Linked DNA regions of Pseudobacter ginsenosidimutans. The protein of the gene in region 2 interacts with the protein of the main gene of each other region in a pairwise test. Links are inferred from orthologs where the notes say so. Each region holds a gene or a part of one and is shown on either strand. Other genes may lie near its edges.

Region 1 (4,589 bases), 4.4 Mb from region 2 along the record:
TTGTGCACCTACCAGCTTGTCTACGATCTTTCCACCTTTGAAGAAGAGGATCGCAGGGATAGAAGTGATTCCGTAGTTGATGCTGATCTCAGGATTATGGTCAACATTCACTTTACCTACATTCACACGTCCTTCATATTCTTTGGATAAATCGTCGATAACGGGTCCAATTGCACGACAGGGTCCGCACCACTCAGCCCAGCAATCCACTACAGACAGTTTATCGGAAGAAAGTACCTTTTCCTGGAAGTTCGCATCAGTAAATTCTAAAGCCATAAAAATGTTTTTATAAATATTATTTGAATGAAGACTGTATCTGATTAAAACAGGCGAGGGAACCGTTTTGTTCATCTCACCTTTACCATCGCTTCCAGTCTTTGTTCCATGGGGTAAAGAGAGCAAATATATAACCATTTTCATTTTACTGAAACGGTGACATTTCCACATATCCACATCTGCTAGCTAGTCACTACAGCCACCTCTACCTCAGGCTTTTCCCTGAGCCAGGCCGTCATTTCGTCATTCATCTGGAACTTCGCTTCCAGACTGTACATGCTGATCTTCAACTGCGCTTTTGGCTCGATGATATTGAAGCGAAGGCCTGCCCCGCCCGGATTTTTTTTAACATTATCTTCAAGGAAATCGATCAGTTCCGGCGTCAGGTGCCTGGCCTGGATATCGAGGATCAGTTGCTTGGTGTATTTGCCTTTGACAGTTTCCAGCAAAGTGATCTCGGATGCCTTGAACTCGTATTCAGGTGGCTTGTTGGGATCGGGATTGAAGCTGCGTTTTTGTGAAAAGGTTCCTGTAACCAGAAGGTTCAGTCCGTTCTGGAAAAATGAACTGAAACGCGGGTAATCGTTACTCCAGAAAAGGAGCTCTGCATTACCGGTATAATCTTCGATCACCACTTTCGCAAAGTTTTTACCCGTCTTCGTCACGCGATGCTGTGCATCCGTCACTAAACCGGCGATGCGGAGTGTTTTACCGGCGTACTGAGCCATCAGCAATTCGGTGTTCTGGATCTCGTTGTATTCAACCAGTGGTTTGATGCCGTAATGATGCAGTTCGAATTTGAAATGGTCCAGCGGGTGACCGCTCATGAAGATGCCCGTTACTTCCTTTTCTTTATTGAGCAGGTCTGTGAGCGTCCAGGGCTCGCAGGGCGCGATCTTCGGTGGTGCGATCTCGATATTGGTGGAGAGATTGCCGAAAAGACTGTTGGAAGCATTCTGGCTCTCTGCCTGTAAGATATTCCCGTATTTGATGATCTTCTCCAGACCGGAGCTGGTATCGTTTGGCGGGATGGTGAAATATTGAGCGCGGTGCAGTTCGGGGAAGCAATCGAAAGCGCCAGCGTATACGAGACTTTCAAGTGTTTTCTTGTTCACCGTGCGCTGGTTCACGCGTTTGGCCATATCGAAGATGGAAGAGTAAGGACCTTTTTCTGTGCGCTCGGCAATGATGCTGTCTACCGCAGCTTCACCCACGCCTTTCAGCCCACCCAGGCCGAAACGGATATCGCCGGCCTTGTTAACGGCAAAACCTTTTTTGGATTCATTGATGTCCGGACCGAGTACTTTCAGTCCCATGCGCTTACATTCCTCCATGAAGAAGGTGATCTTTTCGATATTACCGGCGTTGTTCAAAACGGCGGCCATGTATTCGGAAGGATAGTGCGCTTTGAGATAGGCTGTCTGGTAGGCCACGAAGGCGTAACAGGTAGAGTGCGATTTGTTGAACGCGTATTGGGCGAAGGCTTCCCAGTCTGTCCAGATCTTCTCCAGTTTATCGGCCGGATGGCCCTTGGCTGTGGCGCCATTGATGAACTGGGTCTTCATTTTATCCAGTACCGATTTCTGCTTTTTACCCATCGCCTTACGCAGTACGTCCGCATCACCTTTGGAGAAGCCGGCGAGACTTTGCGCCAGCAACATCACCTGTTCCTGGTAAACCGTGATCCCGTAGGACTCGGCGAGGTATTCTTCCATTTCGGGAAGATCGTAGGTGATGGGCTCACGGCCATGCTTACGGTCGATAAACAATGGGATGTACGCGAGCGGACCGGGGCGATAAAGGGCGTTCATCGCAATCAGATCCGCGAACTGGTCAGGTTTGAGGTCGCGCAGGTATTTCTGCATACCGGGGCTCTCGAACTGGAATGTGCCGATGGTATCAGCGCGCTGGTAGATCTCGTAGGTTTTCTGATCATCAAGCGGGATATCGTCGATCACGATATCGATCCCGTGGTTCTCCTTGATCATGCGCAGGGCATTCTTGATGATGGTGAGGGTCTTCAGACCCAGGAAGTCCATCTTGATAACGCCTGCATCTTCGATGATGCTGCCTTCGATCTGTGTAACCCAGAGACTGGAGTCCTTGGCGGTACACACGGGGATCAGTTCAGTAAGGTCTTTGGGGGCGATGATGATACCCGCTGCATGGATACCTGTATTGCGTACGGAGCCTTCGAGACGTTCAGCTTCGTGCAGCACCTGTGCATTGAGGTTAGTACCCCGGTATATTTCACGGATGCGTTTCACATTTTCTAGATCATCAGGTCCGAGCTGATCTTTTTCTTCCAGCGATTTCTCACCTTCCTTTGCTGTTATGGGCGCTTTCAGCACGCGGCCCAGTTCGATACCTGGTTTATCGGGAACCAGTTTTGCGAGAGCATTGGCTTCGGGAAGCGGCAGGTCGAGTGCGCGGGCCACGTCCTTGATACTCATCTTGGCGGCCATGGTACCATAGGTGATGATCTGCGCTACCTGGTTCTTGCCATATTTATCAACAACGTAATCAATTACTTTTTGGCGGCCTTCATCGTCGAAGTCCGTATCGATATCCGGCATGCTCTTACGATCCGGGTTGAGGAACCTCTCGAACAGCAGGTTGTATTTGATGGGGTCGATATTGGTGATACCGATACAATAGGCCACAGCGCTACCGGCGGCCGATCCACGGCCCGGTCCGATGAATACGCCGAGGTCCCTTCCGGCTTTGATGAAATCACTCACGATCAAAAAGTAACCGGCGAATCCCATCGTTTTGATGGTGAAGAGCTCAAAGTCGAGCCTTTCGCGGATATCATCGGTGATCTCCACGTAGCGCATCTTTGCTCCTTCGTAGGTGATATGCTTCAGGAATTCCCACTGGTTCAGGTTACTGTCGTCTGTGAGCTGGAATTCTTTGGGTAGCGGGAACGCCGGGAGAAGAATATCTTTCTTCAGGTTCAGTACTTCCACGCGGTCCACGATCATATTGGTATTGTCGATGGCCTGTGGGATGTCTGCGAAGAGTTTCTTCATTTCATCCTGCGTCTTGAAATAGAACTGGTCGTTCGGGAATTTGAAACGGCGTTCCTTCACTATGGCATCATCGTTCACAAAATCGTCAAAGCCCGGTGTGGCTTTCTTTTCGCCGGTGTTGATACAAAGGAGGATATCGTGGGCGTTGTAATCGTCCTGGTCTGTATAATGACTGTCGTTGGTGGCAATTACAGGCACATTGTATTTCAGCGAGAATTTAAGCAGCACTTCATTGATCTGGATCTGCTCTTTGAGATTATGGCGCTGCAGTTCGATGAAATAATCTTCGCCGAAGAGATCCAGCCACCATTTGAATTCCGTTTCTGCTTTTTCTTCGCCATCGTGCAGGATGGTCTGGGGTACATAGGCGCCGATACAGCAGGTGGTGGCGATAAGTCCTTCGTGGTATTGTTCGATCAGTTTTTTATCGATGCGCGGATACTTGCTGTACATACCTTCGATATAACCGAGGGAAGTGAGCTTGATGAGGTTCTGGTATCCTTTTGCATTTTTTGCGAGCAGTACCTGGTGGTAGCGTTCGTCTTTTTGTTCCTTGGAGAAGGTTTTACGTGTACGGTCTTCCACCACATAGAACTCGCAGCCCACCACGGGTTTTACTTTGAGCGAGCCATCGTCGTTCTTGTGCTTGTAAGCTTCCGATACAAATTCAAAAGCCCCGAACATATTACCGTGGTCCGTAATGGCAATAGCGGGCTGCCCATCCTTGATGGCTTTTTTGTAAAGGCTTTGGATGGAGGCGGCTCCATCGAGCAATGAGAACTGGGTATGGACGTGCAGGTGTGAGAATTTCGACATAATCTTCTGGTTCTATCTGTAACAACAATCAAACAGCAAATAACGTTACAAAGTTCCTGAATGGGAGCAAAAAAGAGCACAATTTTAATCCACAGGGTATGTGCGAAAAAGCGGAGGCAGCTGCCGGGCAGGAGGGGATTGCATTTGGCAATGTATTTGTTATATTTGCCGGATTACTAACCCGGTTTGAACGATGTCCTACATTGTGAAGAATGCATTATTGGCGGCGACGATCGCGCTGGGAGCCACCAGTTGCAACACTTTCAAGCGATCCACTACCAGTTCCCCGGCAGGCGGATCAACGGCGGCGAATGCCAAAACGGCCCATCCGCCTAAGTTCATAGAGAATATTTCCATCAACAGCAATGATTTCAAAGGCAGCAGCGGGAGTGGTTATATGCCTACCCTGATAGCTCCGGCCTCCAATATGGAAGGAGTGGCGCCGATGGCTTTCAAATACGCTAT
Region 2 (3,257 bases):
ATCACACCTTCCGTCATGGTATCGCTGAGGCGTGGCATGAGGATCACTTCAGGAACGGTAGAGAGATCGATAGAACCGCCGGATGCAGGTGCAGCGGCTGGAGCGGCTTGTTGTTGAGGTTGTGGCTGAGGCTGAGGAGCGGCGGCTTGTTGTGGTGCTGCTGGCTTTTCAGCAGCAGGGGCGGCTGCGGCAGCGCCACCTTTGATCAGGGAGCTGATGTCTTCGCCGGGTGTTCCTATAATGGCCAGCAGGTCGTTCACCTGGAGTTTTCCGCCTTTGTCCGTTCCGATATGTAATAAGGTACCGTCTTTATAACTCTCCAACTCCATGGTAGCTTTATCGGTTTCCACTTCTGCCAGGAGATCGCCTTTTTTCACAGGGTCGCCAACTTTTTTATGCCAGGCCGCAATCACTCCTTCGGTCATCGTATCACTCAGGCGGGGCATTAGGATCACTTCAGCCATAACTTTATTCCAGTTTATAATTTGGGATGTTCAAATTTCTATTGAGTGCCGAAATTACAGCAAAATAGGGAATTGACAATGCGGAACACGCATTGAACTGTATTCAATACATTATGTAAAATTGGCAAGTTGCCAATCGCAACGTATTAAAGATCAAGTTCCAGTCTCAGTCTGTCTTTCAGCTCCCGGATCAACGGGTATTCTTCAGCTATGGCAATGAATTTATCCCGGCTCGACATTGGTTTATCGGTCGGTTCCTGGTAAACCACGTTCTCATCCACTTCAATCACGAAGAGAAGTGCCCGGTTGTTGAACACCTTGCAGAGGTATTCACTCAGCGGTCTTCTTTCGCCTTCGATGAACTTTTGTTCCAGGTTATTATTGGTGACAATCGTGAAATGTGCGCTGTTATTGATTTGCAGGCGGGCCATCACAAAGGATTGTGAGGCTGGGTTCTTGGTATCGCGCAATTGCTGGGTGAATGCTTCCCAGGCGGCATGCAGTCTGGCTTCTTCCAGGGGGATCACTTCTCCGGCGGAGGCGAGACCTTTGCCTACAAACTGTTGACGGATACTGGCGAGCCCGCCGATCTTCACTTTGGGTTGATCCGAGACTGGCTGTTCCTGTTTTACCGGTTGAACGGGCGGCACCACAGCCTGCGATGCAGGTCTGGCGGCAGGTTGATCTTCGATGATCAGTTTGGCCCCGGTTTGTGGGGCTTCAGCTTTTGGTTTGGCTGCCGCCTGTTTGGGAGCGGCTCCCAGAACGGGTATCTGGCGAAACGCTACTGGTTTGGCTGTGTCAACTAGTTTTTTTTTCCCGTCGTCTGCGCCGGCGCCCAGTTCGATAGCTTGTTGCAGGTAGCTGAGTTTGATCAGCACCAGCTCTATGTGCAATCGCTTGTTGCGTGCGGCTTTGAAGCCAATCTCGGCTTCATTCAGAATATTGAGGGCATTGATGAGCCAGGCCACGGAAACCTGCTTGCCCATTGCGATGTAGCGGTCTTTGAAACTTTCCACCACCTGCAGCAGGTTCGCTACTTTCTGGTCTTTACAAACCAGCAGGTTGCGGACGAATTCAGCAAAGCCATTCAATACCAGATCACCTTCGAAGCCCTTGCGGTCGATATCATCGTAGAGAAGCATGGCTCCACCAAGATCCTGTGCCAGCATGCTTTCCATGAAACGGAAGTAGTAATCGGCATCCAGGATATTGAGGTGCTCAAGTGTATTCTGATAACTGACGGTACCATTGGTGAAGCTTACGATCTTGTCCATGATACTGAGCGCATCACGCATACAGCCTTCGCTTTTCTGAGCGATGAGGTGCAGAGCGGCGCGATCGGCATTCACTTCTTCTTTGGTACAGATCTGTTCAAGGTGGTCAACTGTATCGTTGGTGGTGATGCGTTTGAAATCGAAGATCTGGCATCGGCTCAGGATCGTTGGAAGGATCTTGTGCTTTTCGGTGGTGGCCAGAATGAATATAGCGTATCCTGGCGGCTCTTCCAGTGTTTTCAGGAAGGCGTTGAAGGCCGAGGAGCTGAGCATGTGCACCTCATCGATGATATACACTTTGTAGGTGCCGGCCTGTGGTGCAAAGCGGACCTGTTCCACCAGGGTGCGGATATCATCCACGGAGTTGTTGCTGGCAGCATCCAGCTCATGGATGTTGAGCGATGTGCCTTCATTGAATGAAACGCAGCTGTGGCAAACATTACAGGCTTCCCCGTCCTCTCCGGGCTTCTCACAGTTGATGGTCTTGGCAAGGATACGTGCACAGGTGGTTTTACCAACGCCCCTGGGGCCGCAGAACAGGAAGGCGTGCGCCAGTTGCTGGTTCCTGATCGCATTCTTGAGGGTAGTAGTGATATGCCCTTGCCCTACAACTGTGTCGAAGGTCTGGGGCCTGTACTTTCTTGCCGAAACGATAAACTTTTCCATTATGGGTGCAATTTAAGAAACGCCGGATTAATGCCCGGAAGCAAAATTTAAACTTGTGAATAATTTGTAATTAAGTGAGTTACTTTTGCGCCATGATAAAAGCGATCCTTAAGAAGAAGATCAGTCAGCGTGTAGTGGTGAACGGCCATCCCTGGATCTTTGCCAATGAAGTGAACCTGGTAGACGGAGAAGTAGAGCCCGGCGATATCGTGGAAGTGTACACACATGATAAAAAATTTGTAGGTAAAGGATATATCAACCCGGCCAGCCAGATTTTGGTCAGACTGCTCACGCGCGACAAAAACGAGACCATCAACGAGGATTTCTTTTACAATCGCCTGCTCAAAGCCTGGCATTACCGTCAGCAGATCGGGTACATCGAGAACTGCCGCCTCATCTTCGGCGAAGCGGATTACCTGCCTCAGCTGATCATCGATAAATTCAATGATTATTTTGTGATCCAGACCCTGGCGCTGGGGATCGATAAATGGAAGCCTGCCATCGTAAAGGCCCTGGAAAAGATCTTCCAACCCAAAGGCATATACGAAAGGAACGATGTTCCCGTGCGTGAACTGGAAGGGTTGAAGCAGCAGAAAGGATTCCTTTCTGCACCCTTCGATACAAAGATCACCATCATGGAAAACGGTTTGAAATTCCTGGTGGATATTGAGAACGGACAAAAGACGGGCTACTTCCTGGATCAGCAGGATAACCGCCGCGCCATTCAGCATATCGTGAAAGGAGCTGACGTACTTGGCGCTTTCACCTATACGGGAACTTTCGAGATCCATGCAGCGGCCTATGGCGCCAAAAGCGTACTGGGACTGGATATCAGCGAGAATGCCGTGGC

What was found.
Region 1: the proteins of FSB84_RS11235 (region 2) and dnaE interact in binary tests that used the Escherichia coli proteins (3 or more experiments, as listed by UniProt). The link is inferred for Pseudobacter ginsenosidimutans from one-to-one orthologs.

The regions. Positions count from the first base shown.
Region 1 is NZ_CP042431.1:7,126,168-7,130,756, reverse strand. What follows is about bases 259-4,523. They hold dnaE (DNA polymerase III subunit alpha), read right to left. Parts: upstream 4,125-4,523; coding sequence 459-4,124; downstream 259-458. Other genes in these bases: FSB84_RS27760 (C40 family peptidase), read left to right, coding at 4,318-4,523; trxA (thioredoxin), read right to left, coding at 259-276. Outside these bases: more of trxA, read right to left, coding at 1-258; more of FSB84_RS27760, read left to right, coding at 4,524-4,589. UniProt on the Escherichia coli protein: DNA polymerase III is a complex, multichain enzyme responsible for most of the replicative synthesis in bacteria. This DNA polymerase also exhibits 3' to 5' exonuclease activity. The alpha chain is the DNA polymerase catalytic subunit.
Region 2 is NZ_CP042431.1:2,757,821-2,761,077, forward strand. The notes cover bases 10-2,942. They hold FSB84_RS11235 (DNA polymerase III subunit gamma/tau), read right to left. Parts: upstream 2,408-2,942; coding sequence 611-2,407; downstream 10-610. Other genes in these bases: FSB84_RS11230 (pyruvate dehydrogenase complex dihydrolipoamide acetyltransferase), read right to left, coding at 10-464; FSB84_RS11240 (class I SAM-dependent rRNA methyltransferase), read left to right, coding at 2,500-2,942. Also shown: more of FSB84_RS11230, read right to left, coding at 1-9; more of FSB84_RS11240, read left to right, coding at 2,943-3,257. UniProt on the Escherichia coli protein: Part of the beta sliding clamp loading complex, which hydrolyzes ATP to load the beta clamp onto primed DNA to form the DNA replication pre-initiation complex.